Regions from separate parts of the Leptothoe sp. PORK10 BA2 genome, predicted to be linked through region 1. Evidence: riboswitches for the same ligand, from Rfam matches in the RefSeq annotation. Region 1 holds a riboswitch; the other holds the start of a gene.
The links. Region 1 has a riboswitch for thiamine pyrophosphate ahead of thiC (phosphomethylpyrimidine synthase ThiC). Riboswitches for the same ligand answer to the same signal wherever they lie in the genome.
Positions count from the first base shown of each region.

Region 1 (5,052 bases):
AGCAAGCTGAAGCTAAAAATTGCTCCACCCCAGTAACGGGTTGCTGTTAAGACCATAAAGGTGAGGCTATAGAGAACAACCGCGATCGCAATTACAGTGGGAGCCAGAAATAACCCCGTAAATTTATACTCTGGATGTTCACCAACCCAGGTTTCAAAATCTTCTTCACGAAGAACATCCCGTCGCGTTTGCCGTTCTCCCATCTTGAGGGGCGTCGGTTGGCGCGATCGCCAGGTCAAACCCCCCAAAATGCCGAGTAAGCCTAAAGTACTTACCCCCAGCAATTGCCAAATCACCGGAGGGATGACAAACTGCCGGAGCCGATCGGCATTGTGCCGAATCTCGTCCGCGAGTTGCTGGGTGATCTGTATGATTCCGCCCGCATAGTCCTCCCGGCGAAAACGGGGCACTATCACCGTTTCAATCAGCGAGGCGACCTGAGCATCCGGCAGAATCTTGGCCGTTCCTCGACCGGTTTCAATTTCAACTCGGCGCTCATCTCGGGAAACCAGGATCAGGAGTCCATTGTCCTGAGCAGCCTTGCCAATTCCCCAGGTATTAAAAAGTTCCGTAGCGAAGGCTTTAGGAGACGCTGCTGGATCGGTTGTTGGTACCGTAACGACGGCTAACTCAGCTTGCGTATCCGCTTCCAGATCGGTTGCAATTTGATTAATCTGGGCTTCTGCGTCAGGCGAGAGCAATGCGGCCATGTCAGTCACCCAGCCTCCGGAGGTCTGACGGGGGTTGGGAACGTCTTGAACGGTGATTGCAACGGCAATGGGTACCCAACTCAGCCACAGCGACACCATTAGGCAGATGCCTACCAACAGACGGACAGACTGTTTGAATAAAACTGGCCACTGCATAGGGAAGTCTAAAAATGCATAGAGTGATTGGCTATGCTCATAGTCTAACCGCTCTGACATGCCCCACTGGCTTTGTCCTCCAGGCATCGATGATGCACGCCCCGAAGCGGGCAGTAGCAACACCCTTAAAGAAGGTGCACCAAACCAAGGGACTGAACGACAAATCCAAAGCCGTTTGCACTCACCGTAATGCGTGTGAGTGCAAACGACGAGAGCGTTTTCTGATGCCGCGCCAATAGCCTTGCATAAGGGAGATGGACTGTAGTCAGTTCATCTCCGCTTTGTGCTGTTGAGGATAATAAAAATTCTAGCGCGATCGCACGTTCTCTTTTTCAAGAAAGCGCTCTAGCTCAGTCAGCGCATCCGCATCTACTTTGGTTTGCATTGGGCAAAATTTAGGCCCACACATCGAGCAAAACTCAGCCGTTTTATAGATATCGGCAGGTAGCGTTTCATCGTGATATTCTCGAGCGCGTTCTGGGTCAAGCGACAGCTCAAACTGACGATTCCAGTCAAAGTGATAGCGAGCCCGAGACAACTCATCATCGCGATCTCGGGCACCTGCTCTGTGCCTTGCCACATCAGCCGCATGGGCCGCAATTTTATAGGCAATCAGCCCATTGCGCACATCTTCAGCATTGGGCAGACCTAGATGCTCCTTAGGGGTGACATAGCAAAGCATGGCCGTGCCATACCATCCAGCCATCGCAGCTCCGATCGCCGATGTAATGTGGTCATAACCGGGGGCAATGTCGGTCACGAGTGGCCCCAACACATAAAATGGCGCTTCTGAGCACTCTTCCATTTGCTTGCGCACATTAAATTCAATTTGATCCATGGGCACATGACCTGGCCCCTCTACCATCACTTGTACATCGTTCTCCCAGGCGTGACGCGTGAGCTGCCCTAAGGTTTTTAGTTCCGCCAGCTGTGCAGCATCGGATGCGTCATGCAAACACCCTGGGCGAAGTGAGTCACCTAGACTAAATGACACATCATAGCGTTGAAAAATCTCGATGATGTCGCGGAAATGGGTGTACAACGGGTTCTGTTTGTGATGATGCAACATCCAGCGGGCCAAAATGCCGCCGCCCCTTGAAACAATCCCCGTTAAGCGATCTTTGACTAAGGGCAAATGTTCAATCAAAATTCCGGCATGGATGGTCATATAGTCCACACCTTGCTGGGCATGGGTTTCAATAATGTGCAAAAAATCATCGGGCGTGAGATTTTCGACCTTACCATGCACCGATTCCAGTGCTTGATAAATTGGCACCGTGCCAATGGGCACAGGGGAGGCTTGGATAATTGCAGTACGAATCTCGTCGAGATTGCCGCCCCCGGTCGATAAATCCATTACTGTATCAGCACCATATTTCACGGCCAGATGCAGTTTCGCCAACTCCTCCTCAAGACCGGAGGAGTTGGGTGACGCCCCAATGTTGGCATTGACCTTACAGCGTGACGCAATGCCGATCGCCATCGGCTCCAAATTAAGGTGATTGATGTTGGCAGGAATAATCATTCGCCCTCGCGCGACTTCATTGCGAATCAGGTCAACGGGCAACCCTTCGCGCTGCGCGACATAATGCATTTCTTCGGTCGTATGCTCCTGACGAGCATAGTGCATTTGGGTCACGTTGGAGTGACCTCGGCGTGTAGCGAGCCAAGTCGTTCGCATATTTAAATGTCCTCTAGTAAACAGCTTCCCTCCGCTGGTATTAACCAGTCTCAGGTTCTAAGAGTGTGATCTCAGCCTGGAAAACACAGGCACCCCTAGCTTGTGGTTGATCATAACACTGCGTGGCAATTTAAAAAATAGGGTTGCGTTGCAAAAAGATCATTGAGGTTGCGTTGTAAAAAGATCATAAAGAGAGAAGATCCCTGTCGAACTCACTCTTGTTATGCAACCTCTTCAAAGATGTGGGTTTGAGATACGGGCGGCAGCGCTGGTCGATCTTGCAAATAACTTGTGAGGAAAGTGTGAGGCCAATAATTGCTCACTAATTGCTGACGAATTACTTACAATGTGACATAGGCTTATGGCTACTATTGACAGTGACCTATGAATTTAAAGACTGCAGAGCTGATCAAGCTAAATGCGCTATTAGAGGAAAAGTTGAGTAAGTTTGAGCAAACTGAAGCAGCTCTGCGGGAGAGTGAGGAGCGCTACCAGTTGGCGATGGCAGCCTCTCGTGAGGGACTCTGGGACTGGACAATTGGGACGAGCGAAGTTTACTATTCATCGCGATTCAAAGAGATTTTGGGCTACGAAGATCATGAATTTGCCCATGAGTTCAGCGCATTTGAATCGCAGCTGCATCCGGATGACCATGACCGAGTATTAGCCGCTGTACAGGCCCACTTAGCCGGTGAGAGTCCATACGATATTGAGTATCGGCTGAGCAGTAAACAGGGTAACTATCTTTGGATTCGCGCTAAGGGACAGGCGATTTGGGATGAGAGCGGCCAGCCAATCAGAATGGCGGGTTCTATTAGCGACATTACCGAGAGTAAGCAATCGAGCGCTCAGCTCCATGAAATGACTCAGCGCTTAGCCCTCGCCACAAGTGCTGCCAAAATTGGCGTTTGGGACTATGACACAGTTGAAAATCGGCTGATTTGGGACGAAGGCATGTATCGGCTTTATGGCATCAACGGTGATAGTTTTGGAGGGGCTTATGAGGCGTGGAAACAAGGGGTGCATCCCGACGATATAGAGGCCGCCGATGCTGATATTCAAGCTGCGATCGCAGGTGAAAAAGACTTTCACACGGAATTTAGAGTGGTGTGGCCTAACGGGCAGGTGCGGTTTATCGAAGCCCATGCCACTACCTTGCGGAATGAGGCAGGAAAAGCCCAGCGCATGATTGGCGTGAATTGGGATATCACCGAGCGTAAGCAAATGGATATCCAGCTCAAAAACTCTCTTAAGGAGCTAGCGGATGTCAAATTTGCCCTGGATCGTTCTTCTATCCTAGCGATTACCGACAGCAAGGGCCGAATTACCCACGTCAACGACCGGTTCTGCGACATTTCGGAATACAGCCGGGCAGAACTAATCGGCAAAACCCATCGACTGGTCAATTCGGGCTACCATCCGCCCGATTTTTTTCAGCACATGTGGCAAACCATCAGCAGTGGTTTGGTGTGGCAAGGCGAAATCAAAAATCTGACCAAAAGCGGGAGCTATTACTGGGTCCACACCACCATTGTGCCGATTTTGGATGAGTCAGGTTTGACCCTTCAGTATGTAGCCATTCGCAGTGATATTACCGATCGTAAGCGGGCAGAAGCTGACCTCTTGCGGGCTAATGAACGGCTAGAAGCCAAAGTCATGGAACGCACCAAAGAGCTAGAGCAGCAGGCCCACGAGCTGGTTCGATCTAACGAGGAGCTAGGAAAGTTTGCCTATGTGGCCTCCCACGACCTGCAAGAACCGCTGCGGACGATTAGCAGCTTTGTGGAGTTGCTGGTAGAAGAATATGGCGATCGCCTAGATGGGGAAGCGCATGAATATGTTGAGTTTATTGTGGATGGTGCTAACCGTATGCAGCAGCTCATTAAAGACCTGCTGACGTTTTCTCGGGTGGGAACGCGGGGGCAAGAATTTACGACAGTTGACTGCGAAGGGGTCGTTAAGACAGTCCTCCACAGCTTAAAGCTAGCCATGCAGGAATCCCACGCAAAAGTCACCTACGATGCTTTGCCGGTTATAGAAGCTGACGAGTCTCAAATGCAGCAGCTCTTTCAAAACTTGATCGGCAATGCGTTAAAGTTCCGAGGAAAAGAGCCACCGCACATTCATATTTCGGTCACGCAATGCAAAATTGAAACAAACTCAGCAGACGGACATCTGCCATATGCGCAAACATGGGAGTTCTGCGTTCGAGATAACGGCATTGGCATTGACGCTGAATATTTCGATCAGATTTTTGAGATTTTTCAGCGATTGCATTCGCGGCGTCACTATGAAGGCACGGGGATAGGACTCGCCATTTGTCGCAAAATTGTAGAGCGCCATGGCGGACGCATGTGGGTAGAGTCTACACCGGGTGAAGGTACGGCCTTTTATTTCACGCTCTTGAGTCGGTTACCTGCCAATCAGATAGCATAATCTAATCACGCTGGTGATGGCGCATTCATACGCTTACCGCTCACGTTATTAAATACGGCATCATTGCAC
Region 1 is NZ_JAYGIG010000025.1:2,857-7,908, forward strand. Features, by position in the region: gene VB741_RS08680 (TPM domain-containing protein) at 1-953, opposite strand, end outside; gene thiC (phosphomethylpyrimidine synthase ThiC) at 1,174-2,547, opposite strand; TPP riboswitch at 2,557-2,654, opposite strand; gene VB741_RS08690 (PAS domain-containing sensor histidine kinase) at 2,932-4,983, shown strand.

Region 2 (5,052 bases), on a different contig from region 1:
GGTGCCAGAACCATCGCTCCGTCCCCCGTAGGGCTTTTTAGTTGGGTCATTCATTCATCTGTACCTCCATTGTTTATGCAGACCCGTACAATGCTTTGACAGTCCATTCCTGGAGGAGATTTGCCTGTGTACAGAGTGTATGGAGATAGCCAGTCTGGCAACTGCTACAAAATCAAACTCCTCATGGCCCACCTAGCCATGGCCCATGAATGGATAGAGGTGGATATTTTGCAGGGAGACACGCGCACCCCTGATTTTCTCGCAAAGAATCCCAACGGCAAAATTCCAGTCCTAGAATTGCCCTCGGGTCAATGTCTTGCGGAATCCAATGCCATTCTCAACTATCTTGCCCAGGGCACTGACTATCTGCCTGAGGAGCGTTGGTTAAGGGCCAATGTGTTGCAATGGCAATTTTTTGAACAGTATAGCCATGAGCCCTACATCGCTGTGGCTCGCTTTATTGCCAAATATCTAGGCCTGCCGGAAGAACGGCGACAAGAATTTGAAGGCAAAAAAGCGGGGGGATATAGGGCACTAGATGTGATGGAAACTGCCCTAGCAAATCAGGCTTTTTTCGTGGGTTCCACCATGACCATTGCTGATATATCCCTGTATGCCTATACCCATGTCGCCCATGAGGGTGATTTTGAGCTGACCCATTATCCTGCGATTCAGGCTTGGCTACAGCGCATTGCCAACCATCCTCAGCACGTCACCATGGGGTAAACGGCGCGCATAGTGCATCTGATCGATCATGAGTAGGTTTTAGCCCGGAGCTGATCGTAGTTAAAAATTGGAGCCGTTTTATTTTGTTTGGCTAAGGCAGTCCACACTAAGGTGACAACGGTTGACGCCATCAGGGCTGCGGCAAAACTGTGCAGCAGATCGGCACTGCCAGGTACGGCGGCAAATAATGGGGAGAAGTCCGGTTTTGGGAAAAATAGCAGTCCGGCGACCATGCCCACCAGGGAGCTAACAAATGCATTTATCCCTGTCAGATGACGACTGTACAGGCCGTACAACACGGGGAACACGACTGCGGCACAGATTAAATCGGCCACAAAGAATAGATACAGTACGCTGTAGCCTTGGGAAGCTATTGCGATCGCAGGCACCCCCATCAACACCGTCAAAATTCGCGATATCTTCAGCACATTGGTGGCCGAGGGGTCGGGCAGTAGTCGCATCAAATCCAAGGTAAACACACTGGCCAGACCATTGAGCAGGGAGTCCAGACTGCTCATCACCAGCGCCAGGGCCAGAACAATCACTGTCACCAACACCCAGTTGGGCATTGCCAGCTGACTCAACACCCCAAACAAAGCGGTCTCGCCAATGATGTCGGGCTGCGTTGTGGCCAAAGGCACCGCCAACAAACCCAACATCCCCGCAATAAAGATCAGGGGCAAAATCACCACAGCTGACCCAAGAAAGGCGCGGCGCACAGTTCGGCTATCGCGACAGGCATAGACCCGTTGCCAGTTGCCCTGGTTAAACACCTCCGCCGCCACAATGGCGATGAGCAGCGTTGCCCCAAAGCGCAAACCACCAATATTACCCAGGGACAGTAACTCCGGTTGCTGGGCGGCAACAGCCCTAAAGGCATCGGCCCCGCCTAGAGCCATAACAATGGTTCCAGCGCATAGCAACAACAGGGGGACAATCACCACAAACTGCACCACATCGGTCAAGATGGTGGCACCCAAGCCCCCCACGGTGGTGTAGATAAACACCGCTATGATCACCACTAGGGCCGTCACCCCCAAGGGCACATCGGCCACCAGCTGGAGCACCTTGGCAATGGCCGTCAGTTCCGCCGTCAGGTAAATAAACATGTAAAACACAATCACCACTTCCACCAGCCAATACATGGGGTCGCCAAAGCGATGCTTGACATATTCATTCAGGGAATGGCCCTGGGGCATGAGATGGCGCAACCGGGGGCCCACCACAAAAAACAGGGCAACAGCCCCGGCGGACCCCAGGCAATAGCCCAAAATGGCCGACACCCCGCCAAAGGCCGACCCGGCCTCCTGGGGACTAAACAAAATCCAGGCCCCCAGGGCCGATGCCGTCACCGTCGCCAAGGCCGACCAACCACCTACCTGGTTGCGGTTGACCATATAGCTTTCTAAATCAATACTTTTCCGTCCGGCGTACAATACGCCAAACAAGGTAAATGCCGCGGTCGTAACCAGGGTCACGAGCAGCGCAATGGCTCCTATGGACACAGTCCTGCCTCATCGTGTTGGACAAATCACTAGGAGTCATGGAGCGGATTGTTTAGGGTTAATGATCTGTGATTAACAGACTTTTCCCTTTTCCTTTTCCCTCAGATTTCCCACGAACACGAATTAGCAATCGCCATCGACTAAATCGGCTGCTTCCCTACGCTGGCATTACCCAGAGTCAGGTTCCGAGGGTATAATCTCAGCCCATCATTGCGGGCACCCCTAGCTGTGTAGTTGATAGTATCACAGGAGGGCATGGGGGAGAATAGGCTAGAAACCAGGGGAGAATTTGGACAAATCCCATGGTACTTGCAATAGGAGAAGACTAGGGTTGAGCCGGTAAAGATTGGCGGATCAGATCAGTGATGGATTGGGTGACTAAATTGTTGCCGATGGGGCTCAGGTGGATGTGATCGCGGTAGAGACCTGCAGCGTCAGGGGCGGATTGAAACACGGCGAGAAAATCGATGTAGGGAATTTGTTGTTGTTCCACTAGGTCATCTACCCGTTGGCGGGCAATGATTTCATAGTCCCTGGGACCATCGAGAACTTCTCGCTTGAGGGGAGTCATGGCCAGCAGTAGCTGACCATCATGGGCGGCAACATATTTCTGGATATCTGCAATGGCCAGCAAGTTTTTGCCAATGCGATCGCCGGGTTCATTTTGAATCTCTTTCAGCCCTGGGATGGGTGGTTGTTTTTTAAATCGATTGGTCAGTTCTAAGAGGGCCAGTAACGGTTTCTTGTCAGGATAACTCCGATCTTTGCCCACCTGTAGGGGGCTAGGTTGGGTGCCAAAGAGGTCATCGGTGTTGATCACCAGCATGACTATTTGCGATTCGAAAATGCCAAACCGTTGGAGATAGGCCAACTCATTACGGGGACCCCAGGAGTTGGCAGATGCGTTGAGGACTTCGACCAGCTGGTGCGGGGATAGGGCGTTCTCTATGCGGGCTGACAAGGTGTCGGATTGATCGGTCCACCAGTTGCCATTGACGATGGAATCGCCCATGAGAAAAACCCGCAGGGTATTGGCTGCTGGCGATTTCTCAATGGCTTCGGTGCGCATGGAGTACTGGTTGATGATAATCAGATTGCCCAATCGTCGGATCCGTTGATTGGGGGCGAGCAGATACCCAATGTGCTCATCCGGGATGTAGAGGGGCGGGTTGCCCAAGCCTAATATCAGTCGCAGGGTCAGCTCGGTTAGTAGGACAACTACCAATAGGGCCAATGAGCCGACAATAAAAACTTTCACGGTTAGACCCTGTCCCCCAAAAACGAACCCCTTTTATAACTGAGTTAGTTCAATGATGTGGCCATCTGGATCACAAATGAATAGAGCGGTACGACCTGAGTCGCTGGGCTGCATGGGGATGCCTGCGGCGGTTAAATACTGTTTGACGGCGGCTAGATCTGCGATCGCAAAGGCCAAATGAGGGCGACGTCCCCACTTTTCCTCGGGCACTGGCATGTTATGGGTCCGCTCCGCTACAATCAAGTGAATTTGGGTGGGGCCTAACTGATACCAGGCTCCGGCAAAGTTTAGGGAGCGCTCAACCTTACTCAGACCTAGAACTGTTCCGTAAAAATGTTCAGCTGCTGCTAAATCTGAAACATTGATAGCGGCATGGAGCAGGGACTGTAACATCTCTTATTTCTCGTGTAACTACCTTATTGTATTGGGTGCATCGAGCCTAGGTTACATCAAACCTACTTGTTCAGATCTCAAAAATGTGACTCTTCGAACAACTTGGGTTTACTAATATTATCTGCATAGAACACCTTTGACGCCCCATGTCGGGTGATCAACGATATGCCAAAGCTATATTTCCTTGTATATTCCGGCTCCAATCTATGAGTACCCTCAGCCCTTTAAATATGGTTTCAGGATTAACCCAGTGTAAACCTCGGCTCTTAGTAGTGGACGATGAGCCCGATAATCTAGCCTTGCTGTACCGCACCTTTCGCCGTGATTATGAGGTGCTCAAGGCAGAGAGCGGTAGAAAAGCCCTAGATGTTTTGCAGCATGGCGGTGAGGTGGCAGTGATCATTTCCGATCAGCGCATGCCTGAAATGACGGGCACTGAATTTTTGAGTAAAACGGTCCCTGAATTTCCGGACACGATACGCATCATCCTCACCGGGTTTACGGATGTGGAGGATTTGGTGCAAGCCATTAATAACGGCCAAGTTTATCGCTACATTACTAAGCCCTGGGAGCCCGATACCCTCAGGAGTCTTGTGCAACAGGCGACCCAGACCTATGAGCTGCTTAAGCAAAGTAACCATGCCCTCTATGTTGCCGAGCGCCAGGCCAAGCTCATGGACCGAGTGGCCCAGCTGGCGACGATGGAGCTTTCCCTAGGCGATACACTCCAATTTATTGTTGATGGCTGGGGGCCAACCTTATCCACTAGCCTATGTGCCATTGAGATGCTAGGCGAGGAGGGCGGGAATACGACGGCTGTTTTCGGGGATTTGCAGGGACAACGTTTGGGGGATAATCCCCTGGTGCGCCGGGCGATCGCCACCTGGGCCATGCAGGCATTGCCCAATGTCGCCAGCGATCATGCCACCAGCAGCGGTACAGCATTGGATGGTCGCCCCCTTGACAGCCTCTATGCGGCCACGGCTACCCAAGCCCATTTGGTTATCCCGGTGATGTATCGGGGTTCTCTTTTGGCCGTGGTTTCTTTCCATTGGGCGCAAAGCTATGAAACCTTGGAAGATGTGGGTAATATCCTGACCACTGCCAGTGCTCAACTGGCTCAGGCTCTAGTGGCTCTCCGGTATTGAAAGGCTGGGGTGGAGCTGTGAC
Region 2 is NZ_JAYGIG010000124.1:21,839-26,890, reverse strand. Features, by position in the region: gene VB741_RS19630 (glutathione S-transferase family protein) at 127-726, shown strand; gene VB741_RS19625 (sodium:solute symporter family transporter) at 753-2,231, opposite strand; TPP riboswitch at 2,369-2,465, opposite strand; gene VB741_RS19620 (SGNH/GDSL hydrolase family protein) at 2,557-3,489, opposite strand; gene VB741_RS19615 (VOC family protein) at 3,523-3,882, opposite strand; gene VB741_RS19610 (response regulator) at 4,089-5,030, shown strand.
Region 2: it holds a riboswitch for thiamine pyrophosphate, as region 1 does, so the genes downstream of both, VB741_RS19625 (sodium:solute symporter family transporter) here and thiC (phosphomethylpyrimidine synthase ThiC) in region 1, are expected to answer to the same signal.